Regions from separate parts of the Halalkalibacterium halodurans genome, predicted to be linked through region 2. Evidence: riboswitches for the same ligand, from Rfam matches in the RefSeq annotation. Region 2 holds a riboswitch; each other region holds the start of a gene.
What was found. Region 2 has a riboswitch for S-adenosylmethionine ahead of FED51_RS06920 (ISL3-like element IS651 family transposase). Riboswitches for the same ligand answer to the same signal wherever they lie in the genome.
Positions count from the first base shown of each region.

Region 1 (6,518 bases), 510 kb from region 2:
TTTATTCGTTGATCGGTTGACATGTCCGCTGGGGCTATGCTCTCTCCCAAATGCAGCGAAACCCTATTAAATAGCTTCGTGTAATCTTCAAGATGACGATTAACAATCTCTTTATATCCTCTCTTACAAATCGCCTTGATTGTTTCAATTGTGCGCAAGCTAGGATCTCGTTCTAAGCAGCTCGCCCCTGTACTTGGATCAAAGGAAGTCGACGCACTAAAATATAAAGTTGCACAAGTCGCCCCCATTACGTGCAATCCGTCGGCATCTACTTTCAACGACCCACCTTCGTTGACGGCAGCAAGTCTCCCGTGAAACTTCATCCCCTGCGACATATCTGGATGTCCGTAACGTACAGGATTCTCTTCATCATAGTAACTAGGTGACACGTGCTCTGGTGCTGTGCCGGATATCGTATAGTGTTCCGCACCAACGCTCGATACATGTCTCAGCAGACTATCCAGCTTGGCCCGGAAACTGAGGAACCCCTCCTTGCTTGCGGTTAAACGAACGACGATGGCTCGGTCAGGATACGTTACAAATAGTTCACGGGTATACTGTACGCCACCAATTGTGTAAGTAACGGTGACGATCCCTGTAGATAGATCTAGCTCTCGGTGATAATGAGGAGCCACAACTTGGCCATGATCCATGAAAATGTTCAAATCGCCAAAAGGTAAATAGGATTGCGTATAAGGACCCATCATGTCCCTTGAGAGCTGATCTGCTTCTTCATACTTTTCTTGTGCGATCAGCTCTCTCACTTTCGGCAGTACCTCCTTCACCCTTGGATTATTCCAATCCTTCGGGTAGCCTGACCATAACGTGTCTTCATTTAAAGCGATACGCTCCTTCTCGACCTTTCCGAATACCATCGCCCCGAGGTTACCGTTCCCTATAGGTAGCGCTTCCGTCCAAAAACTAGCTGGAGAATCGAATTGAATCTTCATAAAGTTTTCTTCCCTCCTACGATTGTTACATAACATTTTTTAACTTCATCTTCCCAGAATCGAACGTTTGTAACCATGTCAGAATTATAGATGAGAAACCGTTACATTGACACTGCACTTTTTTGCGTTTAGTATAATAAATTCACTTTTGGAGCAGCCAAACAGTTAAACTATGTCCAATCAAATGTAACTGCTCGATTACAAAAGCTAGAAAATGAACTAGGCGTTTTGTTATTTTATCGAAAACCAAAAGGAGTCCAATTGACAGAAAAGGGCGTCCTTTTTCAACAATATGCTGATTCTATTTTACGAATGGTCGAAGAATCAATCCGAGTATTACAAGATCACGAGCAGCCCAATGGCTCCCTTCGAATTGGTGTAGTTGAAACGGTGACATGTGGTCATTTCATCCCTCTGATTGCGTCTTACCAATCAACATACAATCAAGTCGAGCTTAGCATTAAAACAGGTCAAACTCCTCAATTATTGGAGAAGGTTAAAGAATATGATTTAGACGCTACATTGGTTACAGACATACCTAGCTTCCCTTGGATCGAGATAGACGAAAGTTGGACAGAAGAGCTTGTCGTCCTATCGCACGATGAGTTTAATTTTACAACACTGCTTGATCGGAAATGGGTCGTTTCTTCATCTGGGTGTCCATTTCGAAAAAGGTTGGAGGAATGGTTGCAAGATGAGGGAGGATCACTTGAGAACTATCTTGAGATTCACTCACTTGAAATATTATTAAGTAGTGTCAAATCTGGCTTAGCGGCTACCCTCCTCCCTCGGTCCGTATTAAAAGGCGCCTACGAAGATCTTTACGCTTTTCCAATCCCTGAAAAATATCGTTACATGACGACTGCGCTTTTACGAAGAAAGGAGAAACATACAAGCTATGCCTATCAAGCCTTTTGTGAAATGGTGAATAGAGACGGATTATGAAAGAAACAGTGTTGGCAAATCCTGCTGTCATCTATGAGTAAGGCTTTACAATAATCGATCCTATTTTTTGACCAGCAAAGCATGCCGTTAGAAAAAGAATCGATAACCGGCTAATAGTAGCAGCCCAGAAATCAAGGAGGTGATGATCTGTTTCATGCTTAATTGAACCGCAAACGACGCACCCATCTCCTTCTTAACAGCCGAAAGCGTGACCGCACACGAAGAAAGAGTTGAGGCTAAATAAACAAGGACAACCAGTTCACCAGTTGAGACCGTAGACAGTAACACCCCTTCTCCTTCATTATATTGAAAAAGCCCGCCAAATGGCGAGCTGCGATGAACAACTATAAAACTAGGATCTAGTACGAACCAATGGCTGATGTTTCTGCTCATAATCTTCACGTATGATCGCATAAACCTTGAAATCTCGATGCGCCCCTTTGACATAGATGGCGCGGCGATGGGTACCCTCATAGATCAACCCCGCCTTTTCCATCACTCTTGCGGACGAAATATTTTCGGCAAAGCATTTTGCTTGGATTCGTTCGAGCTCCATATTATTGAAGCCAAATTCGACTAAGGCGTTCACCGCTTCAGTCATAATTCCTTCACCCCAATATGGTTCCGATAAGACATAGCCTAGCTCTGCCGTTTTGTCTTTTGGCTTCCACCAAACAAAATCGACCGTTCCGATCATTCGCTCGTTTCTTTTCAGCTCAATGGCCCACGGAGAGACATCTCTTTCATCGTATTTGTTTAAGGCAAACGCTAAAAACGCTTCGCTATCTTTGATGCTTTGGTGCGTTTCCCAAAGGACGTATTTGGTCACCTGTTCATTGGACGCATAGTCGTAAATGGCCGCCGCATCATCTTTATGGAACTTCCGCAGTCGTAATCGTTCAGTTTCTATCGTTGGCAAGTCTCCATAGATGTCTTCAATTTCCATGTTAACCCTCCCTTTCTATTTATTGCTTCTTTGTCAGTTCGCGTATTTCGCGCAGCACTGGCATTGCTTCGAGTTCCTCCTCGGTAACCTCTGACCATACAATTCCGGTCGGCTTTTCAATCGCTCCTACTGACTGCATAAGTCCTTCCGTTGTGGCAATCCAGTCAACGGTTACATCGTAAGCATCCCGAGGTAATTCCACGTCCACAAGCTGTACCTGATGAACAGTGGTCACGACAGGGACCGGACGATTACCGAGCTCACGTATGATCGCATACTCCCGATCAGCATAGCCCTCCCCTTTGCCGATCCGTCTTCCCGAGCGATCGACCGCGACCGACCCCATTACGATCAGATCAATTTCTGGCATCTCTGTTAATGAAATCACTTTTCCATAGGAGAGAATGTTGCGAAGGCTCACCGCTTTACGCTCCTCTCCTTCTGGCACCCACTCTGGCTTTACGAGGATAAAACCATCTTTCAGTCTTGGCGTTGGGACGAGCAACGTTTTCCCGTCCATTAACACTTGCGCTCGTAACGGTAGCTGAGGTGAGTCAGGATTTACTTTAACGACTTTTGCTTGCTTATACGCCTCAAGCTGGATTAAATGGCGGGTAGCCTGCTCTGCCCCTTTGAAGTTCGGAATACGTCCTTTTAACGGAAACGGGAAACGGCCAACCTTTTTTTCGGTCATTTCCTGCCACATTTGTTCCCGTATCGCTTGTTTATCTGTCAATCTATTCCCCTCCATTTTTTTCGTTCATATGGATTGCTTTATTCCCATCATTCTGATATGATTACTTAAACTTCATATTTTCTTATCCAGAGTGGTGGAGGGACTGGCCCTATGAAGCCCGGCAACCTCTTTTTTTAAAGAAGGTGCCAATTCCAGCAGAACATGATGTTCTGAAAGATAAGAAGCGAACGGATCGCACGTCTTCTTATCGAAGAGGTGTTTTTTCTTGTTTTAACACCTTATCTGTCGGAAAGATTACTTGTTATTGTACCGAAAACAGCAAGACAAAAAAAGAACAACTTGGAATGAGGAGGCGTTGTACATGAAAAAAATTTACGTAATCCACGAAAACGATGAATGGACGGTTCACCTATTTAAACGACTTGAGGAGCTTGGACTTCCTTATGAGGATTGGCATCTTCGTTCAGGTTCAATCAAACTTCATGAAGCACCGCCAGAAGGTGTGTTCTATAATCGAATGAGCGCCTCCTCCCATACGCGCGGACACCGTTACGCTCCTGAGTTAGCCGGCGCTGTCCTCGCTTGGCTTGAGCGCCATGGGCGGACGGTCATTAACGGTTCTCGCGCTTTGCAGCTAGAAGTAAGTAAAGTGAATCAATATATGGCGCTAGAAACGTTCGGGATCACCACTCCGAAAACGATTGTAGCTGTAGGAAAGAAAGAGCTACTTGATGCGGCAGCCTCCTTTGAAGGACAAGCCTTTATTACGAAGCATAATCGTGCAGGCAAGGGGCTTGGCGTCCAACTATTCCAACACATTTCAGCTTTAAAAGAGTATGTAGAAAGTGATGAATTTGAAGAGCCGGTCGATGGCATCACCCTTCTTCAGCAATACATTCAAGCAGCTGAACCTTACATTACACGCTGTGAATTTGTCGGCGGCGCATTTCTATATGCTGTTCGTGTCGATACATCGGAAGGATTTGAGCTATGCCCAGCCGATACGTGCTCAATCGAAAGCAAATTTTGCCCAGTAGGGGAAGAACCCACGTCCAAATTTCAAATTTGCAAAGATTTCCATGACCCAGTCATTGAAAAATATGAACAAGTGCTGAAAGCGAACGACATTCAGGTTGCCGGCATTGAATGCATCCGCGATAAAGACGGAACACTTTACACGTATGACATTAACACGAACACAAATTACAATTCGGAGGCAGAGCAACGGGTAGGACAGTACGGCATGTTAGAGGTTGCAAAGTATTTAAAGAGCCTTTTGTCATTGGAGTGAGCTCGTCGCCTATGTAGACAAATACACGTTGAGGTGGCTCTACTTGTGCCACCTCGTTGTCATTATAATTCTTCCGGTGTTTTCACCCCCAGGACAGCCATAGCATCTGCGATGACTTCGCCAGTCCTTTCAGCTAGAATAAGCCTTGCCTGCCTCACCGTTTCATCATCTGCGAGAATGACGTATTTGTGGTAGAATTGATTGAATTTTTTACTGACGGTAAGGACATAACGGGCGAGCTGATGCGGCTCTCTTGCCTCGGTCGCCTTAATGAGCACATTCGGATAGTGAATAAGCACTTTTAACAAACTCCACCCTTCATCGTTCGTCACATGCTGCCAGTCCATGTGACGGCTATCATTTAGCTTATCCCCTCTCCGAAGAATGCTCTGGATTCTCGCGTACGTATACTGAACGTAAGGACCTGTCTCCCCTTCAAAGCTCAACGCGTCCTCTAAGCGAAAGTTCACATCTAGCCGGCGATCTTGCTTTAAATCGCCGAAAATGACAGCACCAACACCTACTGCTTCTGCCACCTCGTGTAAATGTGGATGGTTTGGGTGCTTTTCCTTTATTTTTGCCTTCGCATGGGCGACAACGTCATTCAGTACATCTTCTAGCATCACCACCCGACCTCTTCGCGTTGACATCTTCTTCCCATCCAACCTGAGTAATCCGAACGAAATGTGCTCACACTGATCCGCCCATTTATAGCCCATTTTCTTTAGCACGTGGAACACTTGCTTGAAGTGAAGCGTCTGTTCCCCTCCGACGACGTACAACAATTTTTCCCCTTTTTGCACGTGATGACGATAGATCGCCGTCGCTAAATCCCTTGTCGCATAAATGGAGGTTCCGTCCGATTTCACGATCAAACATGGAGGCAAGTCAGCATCCTCTAATGGCACGACAAGAGCACCTTCACTGCACGTGAGCAGTCCTTTTTCTTGTAGTTCCTTGACGACAGGTGCCATTTGATCATTGTAAAAGCTTTCCCCTAGGACATAGTCAAATTCAACCCCTAACCTGTTATACATTCTGTCAAATTCGTTCAGGCTTTCCTTGACAAAATAAGTCCAAAGACGGTCCGCTTCTTCATCACCTTCTTCCAGCTTTTTAAACCACTCCCTTCCCTCGTCTTCCAGCGATTCGTCCTTTTCCGCCTCTTCATGAAAACGAACGTAGAGTTCCAAAAAGGAGGCGATTGGGTTTTGCTTGAGAGCAACATCCCCACCCCAACGTTGATAGGCCGCAATTTGTTTCCCAAACTGTGTTCCCCAATCCCCAAGATGATTCACACGGATCGGATCATAGCCTGTTTTTTTCAGAAGATGGTACAACGCATGTCCGATAATCGTTGAACGCAAGTGGCCAATGCCGAATGGTTTTGCGATATTAGGAGAAGACATATCGATGACGACACGTTTACCATCCCCGCTATTCGGCTGCCAATACTGATTGGATTTCATCTCCTGAAATAATTGCCCAGCCACCGTCTCGCGATGAAAAAAGAAATTCACATAGCCTCCTGTCGCTTTTGCCGTGACCTCTTTATGTTCTAAAAAGGCGGCCTCAAGTTCCGCGGCAATGAATGGAGGAGCTTTTCTTTTCGTCTTGGCTAAAGTGAAACATGGAAAAGCCAAATCCCCTAGCGTCTCTTGAGGAGGAATCTCAAGAAGACGCTCGACT
Region 1 is NZ_CP040441.1:918,374-924,891, reverse strand. It holds gene FED51_RS04470 (glycoside hydrolase family 95 protein) at 1-950, opposite strand, end outside; partial or broken gene FED51_RS21530 (helix-turn-helix domain-containing protein) at 1,116-1,214, shown strand; gene FED51_RS04465 (LysR substrate-binding domain-containing protein) at 1,263-1,895, shown strand; gene FED51_RS04460 (hypothetical protein) at 1,983-2,183, opposite strand; gene FED51_RS04455 (GNAT family N-acetyltransferase) at 2,248-2,841, opposite strand; gene FED51_RS04450 (5-formyltetrahydrofolate cyclo-ligase) at 2,861-3,577, opposite strand; SAM riboswitch class I at 3,657-3,761, shown strand; gene FED51_RS04445 (ATP-grasp domain-containing protein) at 3,900-4,829, shown strand; gene argS (arginine--tRNA ligase) at 4,892-6,518, opposite strand, start outside.
Region 1: linked by a shared signal. The riboswitch ahead of FED51_RS04445 (ATP-grasp domain-containing protein) and the one ahead of FED51_RS06920 (ISL3-like element IS651 family transposase) in region 2 are both predicted to bind S-adenosylmethionine.

Region 2 (6,518 bases):
AAAGGCCTATTTCGAAAAGGTGCAATCGTATTTAACCGCATTAAATATTCCGTTTGTCGTTGATGCGACCCTTGTTCGTGGCCTTGATTATTACAATCATACAGCCTTTGAAGTGATGGTGGATGGGGAAGCCTTTGGTGCGATTACGACCCTTTGTGGTGGTGGTCGTTACAACGGATTAGTCGAGGAGATCGGTGGACCGGAAACACCAGGAATTGGGTTCGCCCTTTCGATCGAACGGGCGATTATGGCGTTGGAGGCTCAACAGGCTAAACCTGCCCACAACCAAGCGATTGATTGCTATGTTGTCACGCTAGGGGAAGCGGCCAAAGATAAAGGGGTCGAACTCGTCTATCAACTAAGAAATGCTGGCATTTCCGCAGAGAAAGATTATTTAGACCGGAAAATGAAAGGGCAACTAAAGGCGGCAGATCGCCTTCACGCGAAATGGACCGTTATTTTAGGCGAGGATGAGCTGGCGGTAGGTAAAGTCAATGTGAAAAATATGGAAACAGGAGAGCAGACAGATGTCGCGCTAACTGATTTAGTCTCACATATGAAACAACAAGTCGAAGGAGGAAACGAATCATGATCGGACGTACGCATCATTGCGGACAACTATCAGAGGAGCAAGTGAACGAGCGAGTTCAATTAAAAGGATGGGTGCAACGAAGAAGAGATTTAGGGCAGGTCATTTTTGTTGATTTACGGGACCGCTCGGGTGTCGTTCAGCTCGTGTTCAACAGCGATATTTCACAGGAGGCACTTGAGACAGCAGAGAAGGTGCGCAATGAGTACGTCCTTGATGTGGAAGGAGTTGTCTTAAAAAGGGACCCAAGTACAGTCAATGACAAAATTGCGACAGGAACCATCGAGGTTCATGTAGAGCGCCTGACAATTTTAAATAAAGCGAAATCACTCCCGTTTCAAATTGAAGCGAACACGGACGCGTCAGAAGACATTCGCTTAAAGTATCGTTACTTGGATCTTCGTCGTCCAGACATGCAGGAGACGATGAAGCTCCGTCATCAAACAACAAAGCTTATTCGCGATTTTCTTGATGGACAGGAGTTTTTTGAAATTGAAACACCCATGTTGACGAAAAGTACACCGGAAGGCGCTCGCGACTATTTAGTGCCGAGTCGGGTCCATCACGGGGAATTTTACGCATTGCCCCAATCACCGCAAATTTTTAAGCAACTTCTTATGGTTTCAGGGTTTGAGCGTTATTATCAAATTGTTCGCTGCTTCCGTGATGAGGATTTACGGGCTGATCGCCAGCCAGAGTTTACTCAAATCGATATTGAGACGTCCTTTATGGATAAAGAAGATTTGCTTACGATGACGGAAAACATGATGGCAAAAATCATGAAAGAAGTAAAAGGGCTCGACGTCGCTTTGCCGTTCCCACGAATGACGTATGACGATGCGATGAACCGATATGGCTCAGATAAGCCAGACACTCGTTTTGAAATGGAACTCATTGAACTGTCTGACATTGTGAAAGATAGTGACTTTAAAGTATTCTCAAGTGCTATCAAGAGTGGCGGAATTGTTAAAGGCCTAAACTTGAAAGGCGGAGCAGGAAGCCTGTCCCGTAAAGAGATCGACGGGCTTGCCGAGTTTGTCAAACCATACGGCGCGAAAGGGTTAGCTTGGTTGAAGGTAGAAGAAGATGAGCTGAAAGGCCCGATTGCGAAGTTCTTTGCAGGAGAGACTGGTGCTGAGTTACAGCAAGCGATGGGGGCAGAGGATGGAGACTTGCTGTTCTTTGCTGCTGACAAAAAGGAAGTCGTCTTCGATAGCCTTGGTGCTCTTCGCTTAAAGCTAGGTAAAGATTTCAACTTGATCGACGAGTCGAAATTTAACTTCCTATGGGTTGTGGACTTTCCACTTGTTGAATACGATGAAGAGGCGAAGCGATTCGTCGCCCTCCACCATCCGTTTACAAGTCCGAAGCAAGAAGATTTAACGAAGCTTGAAACAGATCCAGCGAGCGTTCGCGCCGATGCCTATGACCTTGTGTTAAACGGTTATGAGCTTGGAGGTGGAAGCCAAAGGATTTATCAGCGCCCGGTTCAGGAGAAAATGTTTGCGGCTCTAGGCTTCACAGAAGAGGGTGCCCAAAAAGAATTTGGCTTTTTGCTTGAAGCGTTTGAATATGGGACCCCGCCACATGGAGGAATTGCTCTTGGGCTTGACCGACTCGTCATGCTTTTAGCTGGTCGCTCGAACCTTCGTGATACTATTGCGTTTCCGAAAACAGCAAGCGCAAGTTGTTTGTTAACAGAAGCGCCAGGAGAAGTTAGTCTAGAACAACTGCTCGATTTAAATTTATCAATTATTGGTCATAAGCCAGATAAAGTAAACGTGTGATCAAAATCTTTTCATTGACAGGCGGATATTTCCTGCTTATAATGGCAATCAAGATCAAGTGAAAAGTGATAATAAAAAGACTTATCGAGAGAGGCAGAGGGACTGACCCGATGATGCCCGGCAACCCGTTTGTTAGCCAAGCAAACGAAGGTGCTAATTTCAGCAGAATGATTTCATTCTGGAAGATAAGCGAAGGCGAAAACCTTTCCTTATCGGAAAGGTTTTTTTGTTAGAGAGCCAAGTTTTTATAAAAATGGGCTCTACAATAAATGTTGGGGTTTTTGCACAAAAGAGGGCAAAAAAAATGCACGCAGGCTCCTTTATCCATTATCCTTGAATTGCCGAGAAACAAAGAAAGGATAGGAGCTGCGTGTACGATGAATTTTACCATGGATTTGCCCGGATTAAAAGGTGTGAAGGTCACAAAGATGGAGGAACGAGAGGACTTTATCGCGCTCCATGTAGAAATGCCGCGAACGCCTCATCGTTGCCCATCCTGCGGGGAGAGAACCGAGAGAATCCATGATTACCGCATCCAAAAAGTTCAACATCTCAAGCTCTTTGAACGGTGGGTGTATCTATTCTATCGAAAGCGCCGGTACGCGTGCAGATGCGGGAAGCGGTTTGCGGAGAAAGCCTGTTTTGTAGAGCGATATCAGCGTCAGACAGTAGAATGGAATCAAGCGTTTCGCTTACGGCTCATTCAAGGGAAGAACTTTACGGACACAGCGAATCAATTCCAAACGTCCGTGACAACTGCCATGCGCCGGTTTGATCAATTGGCGGCCCCCCTCGTGAAGAAGGTGGATCACCTTCCTCCTCGGATTGCGATTGATGATTACAAAGGGGATACGAATGCGGGGAAATATCAAGTGATCATTGCGGATGCAGATACACGGAAGCCACTGGATATCTTACCGGATCGTAAAGCCGATACGCTTAAACGATATCTTCAAGAGAAGGGTCATCATGTGAAAACAGTCGTGATGGATCTCAGTTATACCTTCAAGTCGGCTGTTCAAAAGGCCTTAGGCCACCCGCTCATCATTGGGGATCCGTTCCATTTCTGTCGTTACATCTACTGGGCTCTGGAAGGGGTTCGCCGCCGAGTGCAAAAAGCGTTCCATCCGTATCATCGAAAACGATGTAAACGGATCAAACATCTGTTTCAGAAAGAGAGAGAAGGACTGGATGATAAGCAAAAGAAGAAGGTGGAGCGGTACTTAGAGCTATCCCCTGATTTAAGGGAAGCGTATGAGCTAAAAGAACATTTTCGTCAGTGGTATCAAGAAGCGAAGATGCAAGGAAGGGAAGGACGAATGAGCGAGGTGAAACAAGGTCTCTACGCCTTTTACCGAAGAGTGGAGGCGAGCCCGTTAAAGGAGTTCCACCGAGCCATTCAGACGCTGAAGAACTGGCAGACCGAGATCTTGAATAGCCTCGCGTTTGGCTTAAACAATGGTTTTATTGAAGGACTGAATAATCAAACGAAGGTGATTAAGAGAAATGCCTTTGGTTTTCGGCGTTATGATCGCTTGCGAAACCGTATTCTCTTGCATCATCAATTCAAACATCAGACATTCGGGGTAGGATAAGAGGGGCTCGCCCTCCTATGCCACCCCAACATTTGACTAAGAACCTAAAAATGAGGAGAGGGCATACGAAAGGGGAAATAATCAGATGATTAAAGTTGGTGTGATCGGATTTGGCACCGTTGGGCAAGGTGTTGTCGAGAGTCTAGTTCAATTGGAGCGAGGATTAAGGAAAGAAGTTACTCTCGAAATGTTGCTTGTGACCAATCGGAGAAAGCATGAACATAGTGAACAGTACGCCCTTGTAACAGACGATTGGAAGACATTTGCTGCTCGTCATTATGATGTGGTATTTGAGGCGGCTGGTGGAATTGAGCCAGTGTATGATTATGTCCGCTTCTTTTTGAAAAAAGGCGTACCCGTCGTGACCGCAAACAAAAAACTCGTTGCTGAAAGAGGAGAGGAACTGGAACGGCTAGCTGCCGAAAACGACACGTACCTTTGTTACGAGGCAGCGGTAGCCGGAGGAATCCCGATTTTAAATGCCATTAAAGGTACGCTAGCGACGACTTCCTTTACATCAGTAGCGGGGATTTTAAATGGAACGACAAACTATATTTTAACAGGGATGATTGAGCAAAACCGACCGTTTCAAGACATGCTGGAGGAAGCCCAGGCCAAAGGGTATGCAGAGGCTGATCCAACGGACGACATTGAAGGATATGATGCATGGTATAAAATCCGAATATTAGCACGACTTTGTTTTGGGATTTGGTCAAACCGTGACGACATTTCGCGAAGCGGACTACATGACGTGCTCGACTGGCACGTCGAATTAGGTCAATCACTAGGGCTCACGTTAAAGCTTGACGGTAGAGCCTCTGTAAAAAATAACACCATTATTGGGTCTGTTGCACCTGCCTTTTTTACAAACGATCATCCATTTAGTACAGTCTATGGCGTTACGAACGCTGTTGTCTTGGAAGGGAAAGCGATCGAGCGACTGCTGTTCACTGGACCTGGTGCAGGGAAGGAGGCGACGGCCAACAGCATGGTCGAAGATTACTTGTTCCATGAACGATACAAAGGAGAACGTCAACCGATGCTCATAAAAGAAAAAGAGCAAAACAGGATCGCGAACGTCCTTGTCATGGTTGCTGCTCATGAAAAAAAGGAAGCAGAAAAGGTGGTAGAGCACTTACCGTGTCAACGGATCAATACATTTGCGGCGGACGAAGGCGAAGCGTGGTGGCTGAAGGTATATGAGGATGTTATCCCATTCATTTCGAAGCAGCTAGGATTAAGTCTCTATCGTGTTTATGGGGCGTTTGAAAAACAGCTAGCTACGACAAATATGCATCACCCTTCGTCAATCGGTGAAACGCTTGAACAAAAGGCTTAGGGTCATCTTTAATAATAAACGTGCGTACACCGCTGGTCGTATGAAGATAAAGATAGCCCATATCCTCTTCAGACTTACGGTAAGAAATATCTAAAATCTGCTTGAGCGGAAAGGTTTCTGATGATGTTACTAATTGATCAGGAAACAGGTGCATTTCAAACGTTTCCTCGATCGTTCGTTTTTCGATCCATCCTATTTCTTGCCTGATGAGAACATAGCGTTGACTTGCAAGACAGTCCATGTAAACCCTCCATAATCAGTAATGGATTTGCTATTTATCGTATCACAGTTACAAGGTGAGCGACAAAAGAAAACAATGACTGAAAATTGCGAAAAAAGATGGTGCACTCTTGCATAAGATGAGGTCTTTATGCTAGAATAAGGTCAGAAATTGAACAAAGAGTCCTGAGGTGTACGTGCATAACTGTACGTTTTGAGCCAACACTTTTGAATAAGGGAGCTTGTTGTCTCCTCATGGATTACATGCCCTTTCTCATAGATGAGGGACGTAAGAAGTGATGAGCAGAGCACCCACCTGCCGAGGGCAGGTTCAAAACCAAAGTTTTCGACGGCACATTTGGGACTCTTTCACACACTGTATTTTGAGCCTAAGGGGGACACACCCTTAGGTTTTTTTACGCTTAAGAGAGTAAAGCGATCGCTTCCGCCATAAGTAAGACCAACCTCAATGAACCCCTTTTTAACTCATATTCGTTTCCCCAGAATCCAGCGTTGAGGTCTTTGTTTTTTCGATCTGTTATGATATAGTCATTTCCGTAAAAGGATTGACGCATGTGGAAGGAGAAGAAGGAATGTTGCACCAATTTTCAAGAAATGAACTTGCCATCGGACACGATGGATTAGAGCGCTTAAAGCAATCGACGGTTGCGGTTTTAGGAGTTGGCGGAGTGGGCTCGTTTTCCGTAGAGGCATTAGCCCGTTCCGGTGTCGGCCGCATCGTCATCGTTGATAAAGATGATGTGGATATTACAAATGTGAATCGTCAAATTCACGCATTGCTATCGACGGTCGGAAGGCCAAAAGTAGACTTGATGAAAGAACGAATTTCCGACATAAATCCAGAGTGTGAAGTCATTGCCTTAAAAATGTTTTACACAGAAGAGACATATGAGCAGTTTTTCAGCTACGAGCCAGACTACGTCATTGACGCCAGTGACACGATTACGTACAAGATTCATCTTATGAAA
Region 2 is NZ_CP040441.1:1,431,013-1,437,530, forward strand. It holds gene hisS (histidine--tRNA ligase) at 1-592, shown strand, start outside; gene aspS (aspartate--tRNA ligase) at 589-2,376, shown strand; SAM riboswitch class I at 2,455-2,568, shown strand; gene FED51_RS06920 (ISL3-like element IS651 family transposase) at 2,754-3,971, shown strand; gene FED51_RS06925 (homoserine dehydrogenase) at 4,057-5,310, shown strand; gene FED51_RS06930 (hypothetical protein) at 5,252-5,551, opposite strand; RNA gene ssrS (6S RNA) at 5,710-5,898, shown strand; gene FED51_RS06940 (tRNA threonylcarbamoyladenosine dehydratase) at 6,123-6,518, shown strand, end outside.

Region 3 (6,518 bases), 2.0 Mb from region 2:
ATAACAGTAGAGGTGAGTTAAAATGAATCAGTCGAACTTGTGTCCGCGATTTGAAAAAGCGATTACGATTCTAAGTCAACGGTGGACGGGCTTGATCATTTATCAATTACTATCAGGGCCACAGCGCTTCAGGTCAATTGAGTCGTCTCTTCCGATAAGCGGTCGAGTGCTTTCCGAAAGATTGAAGGATTTGGAGCAGCACGGGATTGTTAAACGTGACGTATATCCGGAGACGCCTGTTCGGATTGAATATTCCTTAACGGAAAAAGGTTTAGCGCTGGAACCGGTCTTAAAAAAAGTCGAAGCATGGTCTCAAGAATGGCTAGATGTAGAGGAGCCCTCATAAACACTCCTTTGACTGTCTTATAGATGAACATTACCGCTATACGCTTTGCTTTTATATAAAAACCACCTGTCAAATGACCGACAGGTGGTATTACCTTTTAAAAAAAATAAAAATTAATAATTGCCATACTTTGAAATTTCACGGTTTATCATATACAATCGATTTAAAATGTAACGTTATTTCAACATCATAATAAATTAGAAAAACAAGGATAAAAAAGCCTTCTAGATTTCCGTTACTAACATGCACCCTATCTGCCACGCTAACCTTGATTTCCTTTGTTTCCACTTATCATTCAACAAACATCATATTCCGTTATTAGGGAGGGGCTTTAATGTTAGGAGTAAATAAAGGAAAAGTAAAGTTGGTAGCTTATTCGCCAAAATGGAAAGAACTATTTGTTGAAGAGAAAGAAATGTTAGAATCCATCATTGGAGAAAACATCAAGGACATTCAGCATTTCGGAAGTACAGCTATTGAAGGTATTAATGCAAAACCTATCATCGACATACTCGTTGGAGTGGAATCTTTAAATGAAGTTGAGAAATTCGATAAAGAGAGATTAAAAGAAAGTGGATATTACCATTTGCGGAGAGTACGTCTTGAAGGAAAAGTAGTTTTTGCTAAATTCTCTAACTTAGAAAACCTAACGAAGACACATATAATGCACATAGTTGAACATAACGGTACTTGGTGGAAAGAGCATACCTCTTTTAGAGATTATCTTAATGAGAATCCAGAAAAAGCAAGAGAATACGAAACATTAAAAAAGAGGTTGGCATTAAAATATCCTAATGATGAACGTTTATACACCGATGAAAAGAAGAAGTTTGTTGATGGTATACTAAGTAAATTATAAAGTTTCTTCTTCAACAGACAGATGAAAATAATCAAGTCTGAAAATATGCAAGTTTTTATTCATTTTTTATAAACAAAGCCTAGTTATTTTTAATAGGATGAATGAAAGAAATATAGAGCATTAAAAGAAACCATTAGAGCCAATCCCTTTTAAGGACAAGGTTTTAGCTGTCAACATGGTTCTGGAATAGAAGGACCTGTCGTTTCGCTTGAATGACCTCGGCAACTAATGTTTGCCGAGGTCATTCTGTAATGGCTAAATACTTGGTCCTGCTTTTTGAATCGCTTCACTTACGTTCGTGAACCGTTTAAAATTTTCGATAAATTGCTTTGCGAGCTCCTGTGCTTTTTTGTCATACTTTTCTTTGTCGTCCCATGTGTTTCGAGGCTGGAGGACAAAGTCTGGTACCCCAGGACAACGCGTTGGGATATGCAGGCCAAATACCGAATCGGTGATCGTTTCAACCGTATTTAATTCCCCTTGAAGAGCTGCTTGAACCATCGCCCGTGTGTAGCTGAGCTTCATGCGTTGACCGACACCGTAAGGTCCTCCTGACCAACCGGTATTGACGAGGAACACTTGAACTTCGTATTGGGCTATTTTCTCCCCTAGCATCTCCGCATATCGAGCTGCTGGTAATGGTAAAAACGGTGCCCCAAAGCAAGTGGAGAATGTCGCTTCAGGTGACGTGACCCCTCGTTCCGTTCCAGCAAGCTTGCTCGTGTATCCTGATAAGAAATGGTACATCGCTTGTTCAGGAGTAAGTTTGCTTATTGGAGGCAGCACGCCAAAGGCATCAGCCGTCAAAAAAATAATCGTGTTCGGATGACCTGCGACGCTTGGGATCACACTGTTTGGAATCGCTTCAAGAGAATAAGCTGCCCGTGTATTTTCGGTTAACGATGTATCGTTGTAATCCGGTAGCCCTGTTTTTTCGTCAACGATGACATTTTCAAGAACGGAGCCAAAGCGGATCGCATTCCAAATTTGCGGTTCTTTTTCGTAGGATAGGTTAACACATTTGGCGTAGCAGCCGCCTTCAATGTTAAAAACGCCACGCTCCGACCAGCCATGCTCATCATCACCGATGAGTTTGCGGTTTGGATCAGCTGATAGGGTTGTTTTTCCTGTACCCGACAACCCGAAAAATAGAGCGACATCACCTTCTACCCCAACATTGGCTGAACAATGCATCGATAAGACATCTTGCTTTGGAAGGAGGTAGTTCATAACAGAAAAAATCGACTTTTTCATTTCTCCTGCGTATTCCGTTCCACCAATGAGGACGATACGCTCTTCAAACGAGATGATCACAAATGCTTCCGATCGTGTGCCATCTACCGACGGATCAGCTTTAAAACCTGGCGCTGAGACGATTGTAAACTCAGGTGTATGTTGCGTTAACTCTTCAGTTGTTGGCTGAATGAACAGCTGTTGAGCGAATAAATTGTGCCATGCAAATTCGTTTACGACTTGAAGGGGAAGACGATACGTCTTGTCAGCCCCTGCAAAACCGCGAAATTCAAACAATTCATCTTTATCAGCTAAGTACGTAAGAACTTTTTCGTATAAATGTAGAAACGTTTCCTTTTCAATGGCTTGGTTGACTTGTCCCCATTCGATTTTTTCATGGACAGAAGTCTCATCCACGATAAATTTATCTTTTGGTGAGCGTCCTGTATAAGCCCCTGTAGCTACTGTTAACGCACCAGTATCAGTCAGCCTTCCTTCGCCACGAAGCAATGATTTCTCCACTAAAGTAGAAGCTGGTGCATTTTTTAAGACGTGCTGGTCGCCCAGCAATTGTTCAAGACGTGTTGTAGTTGATATCGTATTCATGCAAGCAGACCCCTCTTCCTAAAAAGAATGTCATGATTTTTATTTAGTATAACACATTTAAATTAATAGTCTATACTATTATTAAAAAATGATAAATGTGACACTTTTTAAATAAAATTAGCTATACATCTTAAGGGAAGTAATGTTCTGCCATTAAGGCTTAGCTTTAGCTAAGTTTTCCTAAAAGGTTCCCCTTTAAGTGAGAGATGCATACGATACAGAAGCATCGGCTTAAGGAGGCTTTTAGCATGCAGGATGTATTTATTCTCGACATTGCAACAATAGCCGCGGTGGTGGCAGCCCTTGTGACCGTCGTCGGCAATGCGGTGAATATGGATAAAAATTATCGTTCGCTGCTTGCTGTTGCAATTGCTTCGGTTCTTTGGTTTTTGCCGAAAGAATGGGGAGAGCAGGTCATTATTGCACTAATCATCGGGTTAACTGCTAGCGGGGTGTACAGCCAAGTAAAACCGAGGGATAATGCAAATGAATTATTACGACTGCAAATGCGAGAAGAAATCCGGCAAGAGATGGAAGAGCATAAGAGTCGTGAGGACCGTCTCCATTCAGAAGAAGAAAATTCACAGCAAACTCGAAAAGAATAGTTGACCATTTTTTCGTCATGAATAACAAGACAAAAGAATGAACATTTTAATAAACAATGATTACCATATTGACACAGTGCCCAATCTACGTTATGATATGTCGCGAACGGATACTCTTATCCAGAGTTGGTGGAGGGACAGGCCCGAAGAAACCCCAGCAACCAACACCTGTTAAACAAAGGTGAAAAGGTGCTAACCTGCAAGGCGTTGCCTTGAAAGATAAGAGGCGAAAGGTATGTTAATTAACCCTTTTCCTCATAATGGAAAAGGGTTTTCCTCATTTTTATACTTTTGCAAGTGTGCTGTGGAGAATGAGTGCCGTATCATGTTTTGCGCAGCCTGCCGTTGGTAAGGGTGTGCTTAAGGGAGGATATTCGTAAATGGCAGATACAAGAAGTCGTCGCTTATTTACATCAGAGTCTGTTACAGAAGGACATCCTGATAAAATTTGTGACCAAATTTCTGATTCCATTCTTGACGAAATTTTAAAGGAAGATCCGAACGCTCGTGTGGCATGTGAAACATCTGTTACGACTGGTTTGGTTCTCGTTGCTGGAGAAATTACGACGAGCACATACGTCGATATTCCTAAAGTCGTACGTGACACCATTAGAAATATAGGATACACTCGTGCAAAATATGGCTTTGATTCGGAGACGTGCGCGGTGTTAACGTCAATCGATGAACAATCACCAGATATTGCTCAAGGTGTTAACCAAGCGCTTGAAGCCCGTGAAGGTCAAATGACCGATGCTGAGATTGAAGCGATTGGCGCAGGTGATCAAGGGTTGATGTTCGGTTATGCGAACAATGAAACGCCTGAACTCATGCCACTACCTATTTCTTTAAGTCATAAACTAGCTCGCCGTTTATCAGAGGCACGGAAAGATGAAATCCTTCCATACTTACGTCCAGACGGAAAAACGCAAGTCACAGTTGAGTACGATGAAAACGATCAGCCTGTTCGCATTGATACCATTGTGATTTCAACACAACACCATCCGGAAGTGACGCTGGAGCAAATTGAAAGCGACCTAAAACAGCATGTCATTCGTTCGGTTGTCCCAGAAGAGCTGATCGATGAAGAAACGAAATACTTTATTAACCCAACAGGCCGGTTTGTGATCGGTGGCCCTCAGGGAGATGCTGGTTTAACGGGACGTAAAATTATCGTTGATACGTATGGTGGATATGCTCGTCACGGCGGTGGTGCGTTTTCTGGAAAGGACCCAACGAAAGTCGACCGTTCTGGAGCATATGCGGCTCGATATGTAGCAAAAAATATTGTAGCCGCTGGTTTAGCTGACAAGTGTGAAGTCCAGTTAGCTTATGCGATCGGGGTTGCCAAGCCAGTGTCGATTTCGATTGATACATTTGGAACTGGTCAAGTGTCAGAGGCACGTTTAGTAGAGCTTGTACGGGAACACTTTGACCTTCGCCCAGCGGGGATTATTAAAATGTTAGATCTTCGTCGTCCAATCTACAAACAAACAGCGGCATACGGTCACTTTGGGCGAACCGATGTTGAGTTGCCGTGGGAGCAAACAGATAAAGCTGAAATTTTACGCCAACAAGCGTAGGGGAGAAGATGACTTCATGATGAGTGGAGTCATCTTTTTTCTTTTATGAAGAAGGGAAGGAAAGCAATTGTGAACACTAGTTTTCTTCAAATCGATCAAAAACTGTGTAAAAAGAAAGAAAAAAACGCACTTCCTAATTGACAATGATTATCATTGTGAGCTACTATTAATTCGTACCAAAACATGACACATAAAGGTGATCGTTGCCATGGGGGTGATGATATCAAAGGATTTAAACAATAAAATATGGGGAAGGGCGCTTTTTTTAAAGTATCAGGTGAGAATGATTATCATGTTCACTTATTTATCACCTGTGTTCGACACCGATCGTTTTATTTTTTTGCGATTGAGTGAGAATAATAATCAATTTCATCAATTATTTTTTCATTGATTGAAAGGAGAAAGGCAATGAAGGGGATTTTATCAAGGTTTCAATGGTTTTTATCCGTTTTTTTAGTTACTAGCTTTATTTCATGGACACTACTTTCGAGCGGTGCCCATGCGCAGAATCTGGCGGATGGTACATACACAATCCAATATACGGTTCTGCATGCCGATAACGATTCGGCTTCAATGGCGAATGATTATTGGGAAAAACCTGCGCGCTTGACGGTTAACGGTGGCAACATGACCATGCAAATGACGATTAACCATAGTTCATGGGTAACAGAATTTAAAGTGCCGAGCAATGGTGGCTTCCGTGATGTAACGGTTGTCAGTACGGACGAAGCAGCGGATAAGCGGGTCGTTGAATTTCCAATTTCAGATCTATCAACTCCGTTAGAGTCAAAGATTCACGTGACGGTGGAAGATATCGACTATGACCATGATTATACGATTCGTCTTTCCTTTGATACGAGCAGTATCCAAGAAGTAAATGTAGCAAGCACAAATGACGAAAAACAGGAAGAAAACGGAACATCTACTAAAGACAGCAACAAAAACGATACGACTGATACGAAGAAAACAGATAATCCGCAAACAGGGGATACCGATATTGTGTTGTGGGGTGCAGTGTTGGTCGTAGCTTTATCCGCTCTCATCTTTACGCGTTTCAAATGGCAAAGCCAATAGAGTTATGAAATCCAAGGGAGAAAGGGGAAATACGCAGTGAAGAGAAAATGGCAAAAGCTGCTGAGCATTCTGTCCGTTTGGATGATTCTTTTTGCCTCATTTGCGCCGTCTATCGCTGGAGCTGCTGAAGCGAATTCACTAGCCAATGGCGAGTATACGATAGATTTTAAAGTATTGAAAGATGGTACAAATGAAACGTCTGTTATGAACGGCTA
Region 3 is NZ_CP040441.1:3,439,829-3,446,346, reverse strand. It holds gene FED51_RS16765 (winged helix-turn-helix transcriptional regulator) at 23-346, shown strand; gene FED51_RS16760 (GrpB family protein) at 681-1,205, shown strand; gene pckA (phosphoenolpyruvate carboxykinase (ATP)) at 1,461-3,044, opposite strand; gene FED51_RS16750 (hypothetical protein) at 3,293-3,649, shown strand; SAM riboswitch class I at 3,763-3,875, shown strand; gene metK (methionine adenosyltransferase) at 4,030-5,229, shown strand; gene isdC (heme uptake protein IsdC) at 5,638-6,303, shown strand; gene FED51_RS16735 (NEAT domain-containing protein) at 6,340-6,518, shown strand, end outside.
Region 3: linked by a shared signal. The riboswitch ahead of metK (methionine adenosyltransferase) and the one ahead of FED51_RS06920 (ISL3-like element IS651 family transposase) in region 2 are both predicted to bind S-adenosylmethionine.